One region of the Chryseomicrobium imtechense genome, then DNA from elsewhere that is predicted to be linked to it. Evidence: riboswitches for the same ligand, from Rfam matches in the RefSeq annotation. Region 1 holds a riboswitch; each other region holds the start of a gene.
What was found. A riboswitch is a leader RNA that binds a small molecule or an ion and turns the genes downstream of it on or off. The one in region 1 is predicted to bind preQ1.
Positions count from the first base shown of each region.

Region 2: it holds a riboswitch for preQ1, as region 1 does, so the genes downstream of both, queF (preQ(1) synthase) here and queF (preQ(1) synthase) in region 1, are expected to answer to the same signal.
Region 3: it holds a riboswitch for preQ1, as region 1 does, so the genes downstream of both, AB5N96_RS09805 (QueT transporter family protein) here and queF (preQ(1) synthase) in region 1, are expected to answer to the same signal.

Region 1 covers NZ_JBGOBM010000005.1:53,069-60,876, forward strand. The annotation lists gene AB5N96_RS06395 (DegV family protein) at 1-116, opposite strand, end outside; gene AB5N96_RS06400 (hypothetical protein) at 325-597, shown strand; gene AB5N96_RS06405 (sensor domain-containing phosphodiesterase) at 732-2,225, shown strand; gene AB5N96_RS06410 (MFS transporter) at 2,265-3,464, opposite strand; gene AB5N96_RS06415 (class I SAM-dependent methyltransferase) at 3,527-4,246, opposite strand; gene AB5N96_RS06420 (queuosine precursor transporter) at 4,323-4,955, opposite strand; gene queF (preQ(1) synthase) at 4,967-5,467, opposite strand; PreQ1 riboswitch class I at 5,564-5,610, opposite strand; gene AB5N96_RS06430 (CapA family protein) at 5,779-6,867, shown strand; gene AB5N96_RS06435 (YkvI family membrane protein) at 6,943-7,808, opposite strand, start outside.
Region 2 covers NZ_JBGOBM010000003.1:280,973-285,576, forward strand. The annotation lists gene AB5N96_RS04665 (DUF3219 family protein) at 130-429, shown strand; gene AB5N96_RS04670 (LLM class flavin-dependent oxidoreductase) at 440-1,432, shown strand; partial or broken gene AB5N96_RS04675 (YybI family spore inner coat protein) at 1,521-1,793, opposite strand; gene queC (7-cyano-7-deazaguanine synthase QueC) at 1,867-2,520, opposite strand; gene queF (preQ(1) synthase) at 2,567-3,067, opposite strand; PreQ1 riboswitch class I at 3,187-3,233, opposite strand; gene queE (7-carboxy-7-deazaguanine synthase QueE) at 3,387-4,115, opposite strand; gene queD (6-carboxytetrahydropterin synthase QueD) at 4,108-4,578, opposite strand.
Region 3 covers NZ_JBGOBM010000009.1:53,855-61,662, reverse strand. The annotation lists gene AB5N96_RS09810 (phospholipase D family protein) at 354-1,802, opposite strand; gene AB5N96_RS09805 (QueT transporter family protein) at 1,899-2,384, opposite strand; PreQ1 riboswitch class I at 2,392-2,436, opposite strand; gene AB5N96_RS09800 (MBL fold metallo-hydrolase) at 2,598-3,992, shown strand; gene AB5N96_RS09795 (rhodanese-like domain-containing protein) at 4,044-4,397, shown strand; gene AB5N96_RS09790 (LLM class flavin-dependent oxidoreductase) at 4,494-5,489, shown strand; gene AB5N96_RS09785 (3D domain-containing protein) at 5,523-6,068, opposite strand; gene dapF (diaminopimelate epimerase) at 6,186-7,037, opposite strand; gene ypfJ (KPN_02809 family neutral zinc metallopeptidase) at 7,140-7,808, opposite strand, start outside.

The DNA of each region.
Region 1 (7,808 bases):
AATCGATCTTTATAATCCGTACCCTCTATCGTTACAGTTAAAGGAATAATATCAATCTCATAAGCTGTGATGACGTCTTGTGATAAATCACACGTCGAATCTGCCATTAATTTCATAAAAATAAGTTGCCACCTTTACGTATTTCCTATTAGTGTAAGCGATTTCGTGTTTCATTATTAGTGACAACTGTCATATAAACTTGATGTAGTTGTGAATTATTTGTGATTTTTAGCATTTAGTAAAGTTTCTAAACTATTCATACTGTTAAAAAACGTCGAACATGGTATCTTTATGATAATCACTTGAAACGGAGGAGGGGTATTCATGGGGCAAACCATTGCAGTTATTCTTATCGACCCTAGCACCCTCGATTTTCATCCACTAATCGATACTACGAATATCATTTCATTACTTACCAATGAGCAAAAAGAACAGTTCATGGAAAAGCATAAAACAAATGAAAATTCATCGTTCACCTTTTCAATTCAAGAAATAGCCTATGAAGTAGAAATTACTAAAACACCCTCTGGGGATTTATTTGCGGTTCTTAAGTCTCTACAAGAGTCTACAAGAGAAATCCTTAAAGTCTCTTCTTGAACTTGAATCGACAATGCGTGAACAACAAATGAAGTTGTTCGAACTCGCACAATCACGGACCATCACTAAAGAATCATTACGTGAGACTTTTGAGCATGCCTGTCAGACGATAGCAGAACTTATCCAAGTTGAGCGTGAGAGATGTACCCCCAATACTTCAAGGCCATGGGGGTATACAGTCCATGTTAGACGCCCCCATTATGATGAGTACGGGTATAGGCGGGGTGTTATGCTGCGAGACATTGTCGAAAAGGCATTGGTCAGAGTTAGATCAAACTTTAGTGGGCACACTTGCTGATATGGTTGCTTTTTTATATGAACGTATTTACCGCATCGAGACCGAAGAACGAATGAAACATCTAGCTTACGTAGACCAAACTACGGGACTCATGAATCAAAATGGCTTTGAACAGACGGTTGCTTCTATCCTTACAAATTCTGAAGATGGAAAGTTAATTTATTTAGTGATCGATCAGTTTGTGACTATTCAAGAAGTATTGGGATTTGATGGTGGCGATCAGGTGCTTCAACAGATTGCCGATCGATTGACTGCACTCTTCCCAAACCCGTCCCATGTAGCTAGATTGGCGATGGACCACTTCGTACTATTTGTTCCAAGTTTCCTTGCTACGCCTTTAGACGACCTGTTAATCCAATTGAAAAAACCTTATATCATCAAAGGTCAAGAAGTGTATGTTTCGTACAGTTATGGAAGTGCGACCTATCCAATTCATGGGACTAGCGTAAAAGAGTGTTTGCAAAATGCGCAAATTGCACTTAGCTATGGAAAAAAGTTAAGCACTCAAAGTATTTCCTCTTTATATAATCCATTTATGAAAGAGGCCAGCCAAATTCTGTTCGATACTGAATTTAACCTTAGAAAAGGGTTGGATATGCAACAGTTCAGTTTGTATTACCAACCGCAAGTGAATGCACGCACTGGAGAAGTTGAAGGCTTTGAAGCGTTAATACGTTGGCAGCATCCCGAAAAAGGAATTATTCCTCCTATCGACTTTATCCAGCATGCAGAATCGACCGGCCTTATCTTACCGATTGGTGAATGGGTCATTGACCGCGTATTTTACCAACTAGAACAGTGGAGAGACCAAGGAATTGACCAATGTAGCATTTCAATTAATGTTTCACCACGACATTTTTTACACGAAAAACTGATTCCTCATTTAGAACTTTGTTTACTCAAATATAACGTGAAATCTTCTGACGTCATTATTGAGATAACAGAAAATGTTGCGATGGGCGATTATTTAGCTGCGCAAAGTCGGATAGCCGAACTCCATGCTCTAGGATTTAAAATTAGTATCGATGACTTTGGTACAGGATTTTCTGCGTTTATCTACTTGCAGCATTTTACTATCGATGAGATCAAAATTGATCGGCAATTTATTTTAGATATCGAGAGCAATAAAAAAAGCTTAGGTATTGTGAAATCCATCCTAGACTTGGCGAACCTTTTAGACTTACGTGTTGTAGTCGAAGGAGTCGAAACAGAAAATCAACTGCATCTTCTTTCTCAGCTCGGATGTGAAACGATTCAAGGCTATCTATATAGTCGCCCATTAGATACCAACCAATTGAAAACTTGGTTACATGAAAGAAGCGCCCACTAGTTGTGAGCGCTTCTTTTACAAACCATTTATCAATACAAGTTATTTTCTATAATAAAGTATAAGTATAGGTAGTAGCAGTAAAGCCATACTCATACCTACAATACCAAGATGTGCATAACTTGTGAGTCCCACTATAATTCCAGAAACTAGGCTCCCTAGCGTTCCAGCAATTGCCACAAGCACATCAATCGTCCCCTGATACTTTGCCCGCACCTCTATACTCGTCGAGTCGATGAGAAGGGATGTCCCAGCAATCAAGCCAAAGTTCCAACCAAGACCTAACAAAACAAGAGGAATCACCATCTCAACTAAACTGTCTCCAGCAGCTTGAAGTGTAAGAATTCCTGTTATTCCTAAAGTCACACTAGCTGCAATGATCATTGGAGAGCGGCCGATTTTATCTACAAGCACTCCGGTAATGAGTGAAGGTAGATACATGGCGGCGACATGAAGACTGATGACAAGTCCGACCGCACCAATTGCGGCACCGTGTCCTTCCATATGAATAGGTGTCATCGTCATAATAGCTACCATTACAAACTGTGTAATGACGAGAACTAGAGCTGCTAGAATAACTCCTTTTTTTGAAGTGACCTCTAGAAGGCTCGTAGCCGTTGGTTGTTGTGTTTTAGCAAGTTCTTTTGCAAGGAGAAATGGGTCTGGTTTTAAACCAATAAATAGTATCAAACCTGCAATGAAGTATGCACTGGCCGCCAAAATAAACGGACCTGTTAATGTAGGAAGCGAGAGGGATTCTGCTACTCGTCCCATCGGTCCCACTAAATTTGGTCCTGCGACTGCACCTAGTGTAGTCGAAACAAGTGCAATACTTACAGCTTTTCCTCGTTGTGTCGGAAGTGCAAGGTCTGTTCCCGCATAACGTGCTTGAAGGTTTGTTGCTGTCCCAGCACCATATATAAATAATGCTACAAAAAATAAAGGAATCCATTCCAACGTCGTCCCAATGATAACGCCTATCGCCCCTAACGCTCCTAAGAAGAAACCGATACTAAGTCCAATGCGGCGTCCAATCTTTTGTGTCAGTCGTCCTATAGTAAAAGCGGTAGCGGCCGAACCCAGTGTAAAGAGCGCTGCTGGAACACCCGTCAGTGTCGTGAGCCCAAATAAATCCCTCGCAATCAAAGCTCCAACAGTTATTCCTGCCGCAAGTCCAGCTCCCCCAAATATTTGGGATAAGACTACTATCCATAAAGTCCTCTTGTAAATATTTTCTCTCATGTTTTTCTTTCCTATTCTGTACGAAGTAGTTTCTTATTTACCTTACACTAGTGATGCATTTGTTACGATAGTTTTTTCAAAAGAATGTGATAGAAGTAGGAAAAGAAAGTAGTATTGTTTTGTAGCGCGACTTCTTCTTCTAGCCAGTGATACGATTCATCTAAATAGTCCATTATATAGCTAAGCCCTTTTACTTCTACGTCATATCTCTTTCCTAGTTGATTGCTCCAATGCAATAAATCTTCCAGAGGATAGAGTATGCGCAAATCTGAGCTTTTTTGAACTCTCTCTTTCACTTGTTCTACATGTAGATCATAGATCTTTCCTATAGTTTCTAACTGTATATCAGCAGTTGGCGACAATGCCCGAAAATTTTCTTCGAGCGCTTTTGCAGCTGGATTTTCTGAAATGATGGAGAGTGTTCCTCCCTGATTTAGTTGATTGGCAAGCTTTTGTATGAGCTGTTGTGGATTTTGTGAATGTGCCAGCACATTATGACAACAAATCAAATCATAGGATTCTTCTAAAGCCAACTTTGACTGATCATGGTTGAGAATCTGATAGTGGATAGACAGATTTTGATTAGATGCCTCATAGCGACATTTTTGAATTTTTTTATAGTCTTTGTCAGTGCCCGTTATAGTTGCACCCGGATAGGTTTTACTAAGTTGTCTTGTCAACCATCCTTCTCCACATCCGACATCTAAAATTTGAGGCTGCGTCTTTAGAGCAGGTAATTGATGGAGTAGTAAGTTTGCGTAATGATGGGGTATGTAGGTCATTTCTTCACCTCAGTGCATTTGTTTTGACTCCATCATAGCATGAAAAAAACTCCCCATTTTTTGGGGAGCTAAATACTTACGACACAGCAATGACTTTTTGTTGCTTTATACCTTTTCGTATCCCATACACCACTCCATAAACTAATGGCGTAGTAGCAATTGATGCAAAAAACTTTACAACATATTGTGTTGCAATCATTCCGATAAGAACTCCTACCGGAACCGTTCCTGCAAATGCAATCGTAATAAAAATAGTTGTGTCGAGTAATTGACTAGCCATTGTAGACGCATTATTTCGAAGCCACAATTTCTTTGCACCATGACGCTTTTTCAGCTTATCAAACACATAGACATCCAAATTTGTACTGATGAAATATGAAATCAAACTAGCTACAATAATACGGATACTGCCACTTAAAATCTCCTCAAACGCTAACTGGCCTTCCCAAAACGATGCGGAGGGTAAGGCAATTGTGATGCCGATAAAAAGAATTGCAGCAAGTTGCGTGACGAGACCAGCGCGAACCGTCTGCTTAGCTTGTTCTTTCCCGTACACCTCGACAATGACATCAATAATTGGGTAGGTAAAGATATAGATCACGACGGCTGCAGGCAAAATCGCAAATTCTCCGATTGAAAACAATTTAACTGCCACAATGTTTGCAAGAATCAGCAGGCCTACAAATAATCCATTTAGATAAAGTAACATGCCGCGACCTCCTACCGGTTATCCACTTTTTCAGGATAGAGATCGTGATTCATTAAACGGTGGAATGCCATCTCTTCATATTTTGTACCTGAGCGTCCGTAGTTGCACCATGGGTCAATCGAAATTCCACCACGTGGTGTAAATTTGCCCCACACTTCAATGTATCGAGGGTTAAGTAGAGTGATTAAATCATTCATGATGATATTTACACAATCTTCATGGAAATCCCCATGATTACGGAAGCTGAATAGATACAATTTTAATGACTTACTCTCGACGATCTTTTGATCTGGAATATAAGAAATATACATCGTGGCAAAGTCTGGTTGACCTGTAATTGGGCAGAGACTAGTAAACTCCGGTGCATTGAATTTCACAAAGTAGTCCCGATTTGCGTGCAGACTGTCGACCGCCTCTAATACTTCTGGTGCGTAATCTTGTGGATACTTAGTACCTTGATTTCCGAGCAATGTAAGCTCCTCTAATCCTTGTTCGTGTGTTCGTCCTGACATAAAAAAATCCTCCTTGAAATGTACTTGTTCAAGAGAGGAAAAAAATACGAATGCATACAAAAAGCCATGCCCGGAATGGACATGGCGAAGTGACATGTATCCATAGTTTTTTATAGAGGGTGTCCGCTATGAACCTCTCCTGCACAAGCAGGTTTATTTACTTTCTCAGTATATCAAAATTCCGATTAGTTTAGAATGTATTTTTTCAACTCTCTCATTCTCATATTAAAAATTATTAGATATTTTTTCCTATACAGTGTACCTAGTATTTATTATGATTAAAGCAATGAAATGGAAGAGAGTTGATTACTATGAAGTGGTTCTCATGGACTGCTTGGGCAAGTTTGCTCATTGTTATCAGTGTTATTGCATATTCAATTGGTTATCAAAAAGTTCAAGAGCTTTTGCTTCCTACCTTTTCCTATGAGCTCACTTTTCATCCTATCGACCGTTCTTCTCAAAATTTCGAACTTCCTACTCGCACAGTAACCATTGGAATGGCTGGGGATGTCTTGTTGCATAAAGATCTAAACAATTATGAAGATTACCGTCCATCCTTCAGTGGTGTCCGAGAAATGACCCAATCATTGGACTTCTTCTTGATCAATTTAGAGTCTCTAGCAGCTGGGGAAGCATTTGAGCTTTCTGGCTATCCAAATTTTAATAGTACTGACACAATTGTCGATGGGTTAGTTGATCTCGGGTCCGACTTAGTCATGGTCTCGAACAATCACACTCTTGATAAACGAGCAGCCGGATTGCGCCAATCGCTTGCAAATTTACAAGCGCGGGATTTACCCTATGTTGGCGCTTATGCATCTGAAAAAGACGCTGCCACGAAACGCATCTTTGAAGTAGATGCGCTTACAATCGGGGTTGTTTCCTATACATATGGGCTAAATGGACACATCGTGCCAGCCGACCAACCCTATCTTGTAGATCTTATCGATGTAGCAAAAATTCAAAGTGATATTCGTGACTTGGATGCGGAAGTAGATCTTGTAATTGCACTTATGCACTGGGGAACTGAATACGAATTAGAGGAAAATGAGGAACAAAATTACTTAGCAACGATTGCACACCAGGCAGGAGCAGATATCATTTTTGGTGGACATCCGCATGTTCTACAACCTTATGAAGTAATGGAATCTGGCGATAAAAAAACACATATCTTCTATTCCCTTGGAAACTTCTTTAGTGGGCAGACAATTGAAAACACCAATTATGGCGGCGTTGCCGTTCTGTCTGTTGAAACAGATGGCGACGACATTCTAGCTATTGAGCCTTCTTTTTATCCAACAGAGGTGACATTTACTCCCGACCGTGTTGTTGTAAACCCTATGCCAGAGTCTCAAGCAAGCTTTTGGACAAATCATATCGGCGTACCTCTTTATGAGTAATTGAAAAGTTCCCAGGGAAGGTTTCAAAACGCGAATTTCCTTGCGTAGTGAAATCATCCCTAGGAACTTGATAAATTATTTCTTTCGTTCTCGAACCCATGCGACGATAATGGTAGCCATGAGGGCAAAGCCTAGGTAACCAACTGTTGAATATACTTTACTCACAAGAGTCGTAAATCCAACTAAACTTGCTACGTAGCCTGCTATACCCACGAATACAATCACATACTTGAATGATTTATGGTCCGGCTGAATAAATCGAACTGTGAACGAATAAAACATCCCGACTGCAGTATTATAAATCATGGCAAGTAAAGCGATTGCCATCAAAATCCCCACTACTGGATGAATCTGCGTTGCAAGTTCAAGTGTCGGCAAATCAACACCAGCGATTGTGTCCACTTTCACAAACAAAGTTACATTCACTAAGATGATCATCAGTCCAAGTAATGCCCCACCTAATGCACCACCAATTCCTGCTACACGACGATCTTTTTCCGCCCCACCCATCACAATCAAGAGTGCAGCCCCGCAAGCGATATTATACGAAACGTAAAGCAATGCCCCAAGGAACCAGTTCCCTGCTGCTGAAGATTGTTCTATTGCAATTGCATTTGCTTCAGCAATCGATAAATCCATCGTTACTAGTGAATACCCAAGAATGACTAAAATCACTAGCAATAAATACGGCGTGATAGAGGCAATGACATTTAAAATGCTTTTCAGGTTCAGTAATAGAGTTAGAATTGTTAGAACGACCATGATGATGCTTCCAATGCGAGCATCTAACCCGAAGACTTGTTCAAATGTAGAACCTGCCCCTGCAAACATAACCACGGCTACACCGAACAAGAAGAATGTAATGAGTACATCCAGTGCAAGTCCTAAATAACGGCCACCTATATGATAAATAACTCCTTTATGTGAGGTAGTTTGTAATT
Region 2 (4,604 bases), on a different contig from region 1:
TAAAATTTCAGGTATCTCCTTCACCCTATCTTTTATTGTACTCCAACTAAACAAAGCAGAAAATTTGTTAAACGTTTTCGGCGAGTGGTAACATGGACAAACTTAGGTAACTATTGAGGAGGATCCGTAATGGTAAATGAAGTGATTTTGGACGATTTTTCTTTGAAGGTAACTGGTTTTGAACAGGGAGTCTCCACAAACAGTCCCGGAAAAAAAGCAAAGACGATTCGGTTTGATTTCGAAGTACGGGGCGGGAATGAGTACCACGACGTCACGGTCCATTTATACAAAAATACATTTGATGTAAAGGTCCCTGAACTCGATTTGAGCTTCAGAGGAACCATCAACAATTATTCTACTTCACGGACTGATTTCACAGATGAAGATTCTTCATCACTATTCAGCCTGGAGCTGATTGAAATTGGGTAGAGAAAATCGACTGAAATTAAGCATCCTGGATCAATCACCTGTATCCGCTGGCAAAACACCCGCTACAGCTTTGCAGGCTTCTATGGAGCTCGCAAAAAGTGGTGAACAGTTCGGGTACACGCGGTATTGGATTGCCGAGCATCACGATTTTACCGGACTGTCCTGTTCGGCGCCGGAAGTGATGCTGGGCTACATTGGGGCACACACCAAAACAATCCGTATCGGAGCAGGGGCGGTATTGCTTCCGCATTATAAACCGTACAAGGTTGCTGAAGTCTATAATATGCTAGCGACCCTGTTTCCTGGCAGAATTGATTTAGGGATCGGAAGGGCTCCGGGCGGATCAGCGGAAGTGACGATGGCTCTCTCGGAGAATTATTTGCAAAATGTTTATAAATTGCCGGAATCCTTTAAAGAACTTTTGCATTTCCTCAAAGATGATTTTCCGGAAGATCATATGTATTCAAAAGTATCTGCAGCGCCGCTTCCGGAAATTTCTCCTAAACCATGGCTTCTCGGGACAAGTAGTAAAAGTGCCAAGCTTGCTGCAGAGAATGGAAGCGCCTATGCATTCGGTCATTTTATGAGCGATAAAGAAGGGCCGGAAATCCTTAAAACCTACGAAGAAAATTTTCAACCGGGTTTATCCCAACAACCGGAATCAATCATAGCCGTGTCTGTCATTTGTGCAGAAACGACCGAAAAAGCTGAACACTTGGCAAAGAGTGGTTTTCTCTGGAAATTAAAAATGGTAAAAGGGGAAGGTAGCGTTGGGGTCCCTTCACTAGAAGAAGCCGAACACTATCCATATACAAGCGGAGATCAACAAGAAATTGAAGAGATGCGGCGCAAAATGATCATCGGCAATCCACAAGAAGTACGGGAGCAGCTTGAACAGTTACAATCCATCTACCACACTAATGAATTCATGATCCTTACTATCACTCATGACTATATGGATCGCTTACAGTCGTATAAATTGATTGCTGAAGAACTCTTGTAATAAAAACAACCAGTTAATTAAAGGCTAACTGGTTGTTTTTCTATTTAGCTGATTACATTTTGATGCTCTCCTCACACCTTTTTATATCCTAACTTCCAAAGATAGCAACATACTGATTTTGCAAACCAAATCTATTACCCGACCATGCTAAAGTATTCAAAACATACCCTAAAGAATCCGCATTATATCGCCCCGCAATTTTCTGATAGGCCAACAACTCAAACTGTTGATTGTAATCAAAATCTACAGGATACAACCCACTAAGCGGATTTACAAATCCAGTGATCGGACTCTTCAGCTTTCCATTTTCATCATAGATTTCATCTAAATACTCGCTGCCTCTTGCTGAAATGTCAATAATGATTGAGAGAGACATCGACCTCCATTTAGACTTGCCTAAGATGACTGAGGGTATCCTGCTCGCTAAAATACTCCTATTTTAACGATTGTACATAAGCTTCCATTCCTTGCAGACGAAGCTTACATGCTGGGCACTCCCCACATCCATCCGCAATTATTCCGTTATAACATGTCAATGTTTTTTGACGCACAAAGTCAAACGCACCTAGCTGATCTGCTAAAGCCCATGTTTCTGCTTTATCGATCCACATGAGTGGCGTATGTATAACAAATGATGTATCCATCGACAAATTTAATGTGACATTCAATGATTTTACAAAGGCATCGCGACAATCTGGATAGCCACTAAAATCGGTTTCACATACACCTGTCACAATATGCTTCGCGCCAATTTGGCTTGCTAAAATCCCTGCGAAGGATAAAAAAACTAAATTACGACCTGGTACAAACGTAGATGGGAGCTCGCCTTCCTCCCCTTCTTTTATTTCGATATCGTCTCGCGTTAACGCATTCGGTGCCAACTGATTCAAGAGCGACATATTTAAAATATGATGTCGTACGTTCAACTCCTGGGCAATTTGTTTAGCACATTCAATTTCGAGTGCATGGCGTTGTCCATAATCAAAAGTTACGGCTTCTACCTCTTTAAAGTTTTTTAAAGCCCAAAACAAACATGTTGTACTATCTTGCCCGCCACTAAACACAACAACGGCTTTATCATGTTTCATTATTTTTTCTCCTCTTTTTGCAAGCAAAGTTTAGTAAATTGAAAAATTAGCGATTATCAATTTTTTCAGGATATAAATCATGATTCATTAAACGATAGTTTGCTATTTCTTCATATTTTGTACCTGGACGACCGTAGTTGCACCATGGATCGATTGAAATACCTCCACGTGGTGTAAACTTGCCCCATACTTCAATATAGCGAGGATCTAAAAGTTTAATTAAATCATTCATAATAATATTTACACAATCTTCATGGAAATCACCGTGGTTGCGGAAACTAAATAAATATAATTTCAACGACTTACTTTCCACAATTTTTTTATCTGGAATATATGAAATATACATCGTTGCAAAATCCGGTTGCTGCGTAATCGGACAAAGACTTGTAAACTCTGGGCAATTAAATTTCACAAAATAATCACGGTCTATATGTAAATTGTCAACAGACTCTAAAACTTCTGGTGCATATTCAAATGTGTACTTCACATTTTGATTCCCTAATAATGTTAAATCCTCTAATCCTTCTTTTTGGTGACGACCAGACATAAAAAAACCTCCTTAAGTTAATACCGTAGTATTTCAAGGAGGGCTAACTATAACGACTCTAAATAATCTAGTAGAGACATAAAAAAGCCACATCCGATATGGACATGGCGAATTGTCATGTTTCCATAGTTTTTTATAGAGGGTATCAGCTATGAACCTCTCCTGAACAACTCAGGTATTTCATTAGTGTTCATTGTATTATATATAGTAGTACCTGTAAATCAATATTTTAACATGATACTTTTCTAGAATAATGTGAATTCATTTCATACTAAACTCAAGATTTCTCCACATTTGCCTATCATTTTACAGCCCAGACTTACACCCCTCTTTTATTTCCCCAGATGAGAGTATGCAGTTGTGGCAGTACTTTAACATCATTTAATTGTTCATCCATCATCACTTGATCAATGAGCATTTCATACTTTGCCAATAGATGATTTGCTAATTGTCCAGTGTCTGAAGTGGTAATATCATCATTTCCGACTTGTAAATAAAGGGGGATGTCTGGGTATCGTTGATGTACATCTTTGGCATACTCATAATCCTCTTGATTAAAGATAACGATTTTTAGGGACATATGTTGATTACCATTTCGAATTTTCAACTTCTCTAAAATAGTAGACAGCATCGAAAAATTTGTGGTCATACCAGAGCTAGGTGGCTTTGGTGAAATTGTTAATTCATCGATGTCGTATAGCCAATCCTGCCACTTACTTCCTTGCGTCTCTACCCCAATTTTTATATTATTTTGTTTTAAAATCGCAATCAGTGCACCTAGGTTGGAAAGAAGTGCTGGATTTCCTCCTGAAATTGTGACAAATGAAAACCTATTTCCACCAACACGTTTCAACTCTGTCCAAATATCCTCGGCCGTCATTTGCACGATTAAATGCTTGCCGCTGCCGTCCCATGTAAATGACGAATCGCACCAAGAACAGGCATAATCACATCCAGCTGTGCGTACAAACATCGTTTTCTGACCTATTACCATGCCCTCGCCTTGCATTGTAGGACCAAAAATTTCAATTACAGGGACTTTACTCAACTTCCATCCATTCCCTTCTTGCTTCAGCATAGCTCGTAGGCGTTTCATATAGCTTTACAAACTCTACACGTGCGCCATCATACCGTTGCTCCTTTTGCAAAGCACCATGTAATTCTTCATAAATCCAAACAACAATATTTTCAGCTGTTGTATTCATCGGAGGTAGCGTTTCATTGATATAATGATGGTCCAAATACGTTTCGATTTGCTTCCACATTTCCTTAATTTCTCCAAAATCAATCATCAATCCTCGATCGTCCGTATAACCGCTTAAGCCTAAAATCACACGATACGTATGACCATGTAGATTTTTACACTTTCCCTCATAGTTATGGAGATGATGTGCGGCGTCAAACGTAAACTCTTTACTGACAAGTACACGATTTGCATGATACTTCAATTGACTACTTTTAATATCCACATCGATTTTTTGTAGCTTATCGACAATTCTAAATTCAGGCATATGTTAAAATCTCCTTCAGCTTATAA
Region 3 (7,808 bases), on a different contig from region 1:
GCTGAGGGAGTGCTGTAAATAGTTGTTGTTACTTTTTTCAATCGACAAGAGAAGGCAGTGAGTTCCTGGGGAATCAGAGTATGCCGGAGACCCCGCAGTGGAGGCGAGAAGTGCAAGCTTCTCGTATGCCAAGAGGAGGCTCCGGTATGCTCCCCCTGGAACTCACTGCCGTAGCGCCAGAGATTGAGTTACAGATGGTGCCTTTCACCTTTTTAATTTCGACTTTGAACGAAATCGAGTTGCGCCTCCTAGAAATCCCGCAAGAAGCCATCACGGCCTATGAAGCCAAGAGCGCTTCACAGTCCACGCTGTCTTCTCGCACAATTTCTGACCAGTCGGCTCCACATCTAAAACTAATACGTAGTCACTTTAATCAGCTTCTGAAAACTATAAATCCAACGCTGCCACCATGTAAAGCTATCCTGGTACTCTTCCACATCCACGGTAAATGCAGCATCTTCATTCGTCCACAGACGCTCAAAATAACTAGAGAATTCTTCTGCCAACTCACTATCACTGTCAGCAACCACTCGTAAGTTCGCCTCCAAATTATAATTATCCAAAGTCCGCTCTGTATAATTGGCTGCACCACTTGAAATCACCGAACGGTCTGTTTGAATATGAATGGCTTTTGTATGATATTGACCGACCACCGTATTGTACCAGCGTACTTCTAGCTTGCCCTCGGTATCTTCTACCATTTCCTGAACAACAGGTCGATTAGGGAGACCAGATTTTTGACGCCCAAAAGAATTTTCATTCGGATCTAAAATCATGCGCACTTCAACCCCACGATTGGCTGCATCGATTAGTGCATTGACGATATCTCTTTTTGCGATGAAAAACATCATCAAATCAATAGAATCACCTTCTTCTGTAGCGGCGATATCTGTTAGGAGCGCATCTAAAATCTTCTTCTCTGTCAATAATTGACCTTCGTACTCAGCTTCCTCCTCAACTTCTTGGACGCGGGGAAGCTTCGGACCACCGGACATCAAAGAAACCGCTTCTTCTGCTTCAAGCATGTCGTTGAGAAGAGGAGAACTGGTGAACTTTAGTGCAATATTGCCGTGCAGTCCACTCGCATCGTGCGGGTTTGCTGAAGAAACTAAGCCCTCTTTTTCAGTAATGACTAATTTCCTGTGATTAGCTTTGACATTTAATAATGTTAAGTACGAAGCGACCGTCATTTTTGGTGCTTCACTCGCCATGGCATTTGGAATCCAACCTTCTCCTCCAAAATCAAACCACTGGAAAAACGTTCGATAAATTCCTGAATAAATCGGTGTTGAATCTCGTAAAGGGTCTAAATCGGTATAGACGATTTCAACTCCAGCATCGCGCATTTTTTTGAACCACTTGTTTTCATAGGAACCGTATCCTTGATTTAAAGGATCCGTTATAAAAATCACTGGCATCTCTGGATTTTCTAATTTCTTCGTTGCAAGAGTTTCGGATAATTCATCTGCAATAGGGGGAAACCCCTCGTCTTCTTCATAAAAACCATCGACTAAAAAGAAATCTACGACAACGAATTCTTCAGCTTCTTCAATCATTTGATATATGCTCGAGAAAATTTCATTTTCTGTTTGTCGCTCTTCACTATTTTCATTCACTGCGTATGTTAAATCCGTGAGCATATCTATTGAAGAAATAGGCTGTAAGTCACCTGCATACGAAATACCTTCAGGCAATGGCTTGAATGTGTGCCATAAAATCATTCCTGCATAGATTACAATCAAAGCTATCACTACAATAAATAGAACTTTTTTTCGTTTCGACCACCTTTTAAATCTCCCCATTTTCTCAGTCCTCTTTCCTAGTCTCTATGTATAGTTCTTTCTTATCAAAGATACCCAAACAAGTATAAAAAAAAACGTGCACACAGTGTGTACACGTTAGTCGAGAAGTCGTGAAAAGTTTAAACGTTTGTTCAGTGCAATGAAAATTGGAATACCAAGTAAAAGTACTGCTAATTCGCCGCCAGCAACAGTTAACCAAGTCAAGAAGAATGGCAGTCCAAGAACTAACACAAGCTGATAAGCAATTATAAACATTGTAAATGTAAAAACGAGTGTATTAATTATCATTTTATGCGAATCTTTTTTTACTAACGGAATTACAGCTAAAACGATTAGTAGAGAAATCACGGAATGTCCTACTCCGAACAAAACATCATAAATCCCATTAGGTGAAAAGATGTTCGTGATAAATACACCAGCTACAATACCAAAGAAATAGCGCTTGTCAAAGATAATCAAATGATTGAACATCTCCGCCAAACGGAATTGAATCGCCCCATAAGCAAGTACAGGGACCGCCAATGATACAGCTACATATAGTGCAGCAATAATTGCATTGACCGTAAGTGTTTTCATTTTCATTTGTCAAAACTCCTTAGTTTTTTTGCGTGGGAGGATCTCGAACCACGAAGTCACAAGAGTTGATTTTACAACAAAGACAGAAAAGCGTCAACTGAAGTTTAAAGGGAGAGATTTAGTGAAAAACTAATTATAAACAAACTACTTGAACATTTATACCCCCTATGGTATATTTTTCGTACAAACAAAAAACTAATTAAGCGGAGGGAAATGATTATGCTATTTCGTTCTTTCTTTGATGATAAGCTCGCACAATACACGTATCTAGTTGGTTGCCAACGTACGGGTGAAGCAATCGTAATTGATCCATCTCGTTCTATTGATGAAATCGTTCAAGTTGCAAAAAAAGAAGGGCTTACACTTACAGCAGCTACTGAAACACATATTCACGCAGACTTTGTTTCTGGGTCGAGACAACTAGCGGTAGACCATGGAGTGAAACTCTATCTTTCGGACGAAGGTGATGAAAACTGGAAGTACGGGTACACAGAAGGTCTTGATGTGGAATTCGTGAGAGATGGAAGCAGGTTCTCCATTGGAAATATCGACTTTGAAGTGATGCACACGCCAGGTCATACCCCAGAGAGCATTTCATTTATCCTTACTGACCGTGGTGGCGGAGCTACGAAACCTATGGGAATTTTTTCAGGTGACTTCGTATTCGTTGGAGACGTTGGTCGGCCAGATCTATTAGAAAAAGCAGCTGGCGCAGAAGGCACTGCAGATAGTGGAGCACGCGACATGTTTCGTTCTATACAACGATTTAAAGAGCTACCCGACTATTTAATGGTTTGGCCAGCACATGGAGCAGGTTCTGCTTGTGGAAAATCTCTTGGGGCCGTTCCATCCTCTACAGTTGGGTATGAAAAACAATTCAACTGGGCAATGCAAATTGACGATGAACAAGCTTTCGTAGATGAACTATTAAAAGATCAACCAGAGGCGCCTGTTTATTTTGCAGAAATGAAAAAGGTAAATAAAGTAGGTCCGACAGTATTAAAACATACAGACCGTGTGCCTGATCTTTCGGCAGAAGACGTGAAGCAGGCACTTAAGAATAACAACACACTAGTCATTGACACGCGCCCGGCGACATTAGCTGAAAAAACACTTATTCCAGGCTCAATTACTATTCCGTATAATAAATCGTTTACAAACTGGACAGGATGGCTAGCGAACTATGATGAAGATTTAGTAATCATTGGTGAACCTTATGATAAGGAAGCGATTATTGAATCGATGCATTCTATTCATTTTGACCGTATCATTGGTTATGCTCCGGTAGATGTTGTAGCAGAATGGAATCAACATGATGCCTATGAGACGCTGTCCGTTGAAGAATTTTTAGAGGAAGCGGAAAAAGAGTCAACGTATGTAGTAGATGTTCGCAACGATGTGGAGTGGGGAGATGGACATTTAAATCAAGCCAACCATCATTTCCTCGGGAAAATTCGTGACACGGACATTCCAAAAGACAAGACAGTCCTTGTGTATTGCCAAGGAGGCGCGCGCTCAGCGATTGCATCCAGTGTATTGAAATCACTTGGTTATGAAGATGTGAAACATATGGCGGGTGGCTACGGGGCTTACCTACGTGAACAAAAAAAATAAGTTCACGATGCAATGAATTTAGTAATTAAAAGTAGATAGGGGAATTAGAAGATGGAATGGATAGTGATTGCTGGTGTAGTTGGTTTTATCGCATGGCGAATGATGCGTGCGAAAGGAACGGCATCCATCAATACGACCGATTTAAAAGCGGTCTTGAATGATAACTCGAAACAGTTCATAGATGTTCGAACACCAGCAGAATATAAGGGACGTCATATCCCACAGTTTAAAAATATGCCACTAAATACATTGCTAAACCAATTGACAAAGTTAGATAAAGAAAAAGAAACTGTAGTGATCTGCCAATCTGGCATACGTAGTTCTCGTGCTTGCCAAGTATTAAAACAAGCTGGGTTTACAAATGTCACGAATGTACGTGGCGGCATGAGCCAGTGGAACGGATAAGGAGTTTGCCATTTACACTTTTCGTGTAAGTGGTTTTTTGTAAGCATTTTATTTTGAAGTTGTTAGAAATGGGGCTAGACTGGAGAAGGAAAGGTCGTGAAAGCAGTGACAAAATTATCATTCCTGGACTTAGCCTCGGTTCGACAAGGCGAAACGCCAGCAGAGAGCTTTTTACAAAGTAAACAGCTTGTCCAGCAAGCTGAAAAATTAGGCTATACCCGGTACTGGGTAGCAGAACATCATAACATGCAAGGAGTTGCGAGTTCAGCAACCTCCGTTTTAATCGGCTATTTGGCCGGCCATTCCTCTACCATCCGTATTGGAGCAGGAGGCATTATGTTGCCAAATCACGCTCCGTATATTATAGCTGAACAATTCGGTACTTTAGATGCCATGTATCCTGGTCGGATTGATCTTGGACTCGGACGCGCTCCGGGAACAGATATGATGACGGCTCGAGCACTTCGCCGTGACCATCAAGGTGCGGATGATTTCCCTGAACTAGTCAGTGAATTGTTGCATTATTTAGAGCCAGTTGATGAAGCTAGAATTCCTGCCGTCATGGCAGTACCCGGCGCAGGAGCAAATGTTCCAGTCTGGCTATTAGGATCAAGCACATACAGTGCACGCTTAGCGGCTCAACTTGGACTTCCTTTTGCTTTTGCTAGTCATTTTGCTCCAGATCAATTGATGCATGCATTGCAGCTTTATCATCAAAACTTCCAACCGTCGAAGTATTTGAAAGAGCCCTATGCGATGGCAGCAGTCAATGTTGTCGCTGCAGAGACAGATGAGGAAGCAGAAAAACTGAGTACAACTTTAATCCAACAGTTTTTGAGTATCGTGCGTGGCCATAAACATAAAATGCGTCCACCGATTGCAGTAGAAGAGCTTGACTGGTCGAGTTCGGAACAGATGATGGTAGAGCGCACAGTGAGCGCACGAATTGTCGGGTCAGAAAATACGGTTCGTGAGCAACTACAGGCGTTTATACAAAAAACACAAGTAAAAGAACTGATGATCAGTACTCCCATTTATGATCTAGAAAAGCGATTGCGGTCTATGGAACTGACCATGCGCGCTTCACATTAAAAAAATGCATTGGCCAACTCTGCCAATGCATTTTTATTTAATGATTTTAATTTTAACTGTTTTGCGTCCCCAGTTGAGTGCTTGGGAAGTAGAAGGCATAAATACATCAATTTTATTTCCTTTGATTGCACTTCCTGTATCGCCAGCGATTGCATACCCATAACCCTCTACGTGAACTTTAGTTCCGAGTGGAATTACTTTAGGATCTACTGCAATTACTTTTAAATGTGGGTTTTTGCGAAGATTGATTCCAGTCTTTGTTATGCCTGAACAGCCTTTGCAATAAGCAGTGTAAGCAGTAGATGTTACATAAAACTCTTTAACCACTTCATTGCTAGTGGAGCGTGAAACTTTTTTTGTTGCTGGTTTCTTAACATGTAACTTTTGATTAATTTTGATTGTGTCTGATTTTAAATTGTTCCAAGACTTCAAATTAGAAACTGTTGTCTTATGATTCACAGCGATACGATAAAGCGTATCCCCTTTTTTTACTGTATATGTGCCAGTCGAAGCTGATGCTGCTGTAGTTGAAATGAATAGTACAAAAACCAGGACCAGTGTGCTAAGAATCTTTTTCAAGTTCTCTACCCCTATCTGATTAAGATAGAAGTATCATAGCAATTGAACATTACATTCACATTACAATTTACACGTTTTTTGTTTACAAAAATAAATCATTTTATGACATTTGTAGTTCTAAACGACTAATTCAATGGAACCTTTATACACCTCTACAGCTGGACCTCTCATCAAAACTGTTTCATCATTGTATAAAATCGCTAAATCTCCACCTAGTAGATGGACTGTTATCCATTCTCCAGCGGGGCTATGTCCGTTGCGAACAGCAGCTGCCACTACAGCACATGCACCAGTTCCGCATGCCATCGTTTCACCGGATCCGCGTTCCCAAACGCGCATAGATAATTCAGTAGAGGAGTGGACCACTACAAATTCAGTATTGATTCGCTCTGGGAAAGCGGGATGATGTTCAAATACGGGTCCAATGACCGTTAGATTCAAATCATGAATTTCATCAAGGAAGGTTACAAGATGAGGATTCCCCATGCTCACTGCCGTTACTTGATAGTCTCCAATCGATGTTGTGAAAGTATAATCAATCCATTCTGCCTCAGCACTTTTCACTGGAATTTCCGAAAGTACAAAATTGGCAGCTCCCATGTCTACAGTTGCTTCTGACACAAAATTATTTTCAATCACCAAATCAATTGCTTTTTTTCCGCTTAATGTATCAATAACAACTTTTTCTTTCGTCACAATACCATGATCATACATGTATTTTGCTACGCACCGAATCGCGTTTCCACACATTTTTCCTTCACTGCCATCCGCATTGTACATGCGCATTTTAGCGTCTGCGCCATCCACCGGGTCAATAATGACCAGGCCGTCTGCACCAATTCCAAAATTCCGATTGGAAAGTTGATGGGCAAGGCGTGTTGCAGTATCTTGTGAAAGTGTAGTTTCAAATCCATTGATATAAATGTAGTCATTGCCTGCACCCTGCATTTTTGTGAACTCAAGTTTCATTTTAGATCCCCCTTATTCCCACATTCTGTTTCCTCATTGTAGACGAAATGATCCGGTTAGGAAACCAAAAAATCCAACCCGTATGGATTGGATTTTATTTCCTTAAGGACCACTATTGAATGTGTCCCCACCTTGAATCGTTCCTGTTTCGTAGCCTTTTCTAAACCAAGTCATACGCTGCTCTGAAGTTCCATGTGTGAAGCTTTCTTCTACTACATAGCCTTGTGCCCGTTTTTGTAAAGTGTCATCCCCTACAGCACTTGCAGCAGCTAGAGCTTCTTCAATATCGCCATCTTCTAGATATCCTAGCCCATCTGCATGGTGCGCCCATACTCCTGAGAAGTAATCGGCTTGAAGTTCAAAACGGACCAGATATTTATTAAATTCTTCCTCTGATAATCGCTGGCGAAGAGGCATCACTTTATCGGTAGTGCCTAAGAGCGTTTGAACGTGGTGACCAACTTCATGGGCGACTACATAAGCCATCGCAAAGTCTCCAGGTGCATTATATTTTGTAGACAATTCTTCGTAAAAACTTAAATCGATGTACAGTTTGTAATCTGCTGGACAATAGAAGGGCCCAACAGATGCTCCTGCAGCCCCACATGCAGATTGCACGCTTCCCGAATAAAGTACGAGTGTTGGTTCTACGTATTCCATGCCGTTTTCTTCAAAAATTTGCGACCAAATCCGCTCTGTATCTGCTAATACAACCGATACAAATTCTTTCGCTTCGTCCTCCATGGCTGTCGTCTGTGCTGGAACAGATGC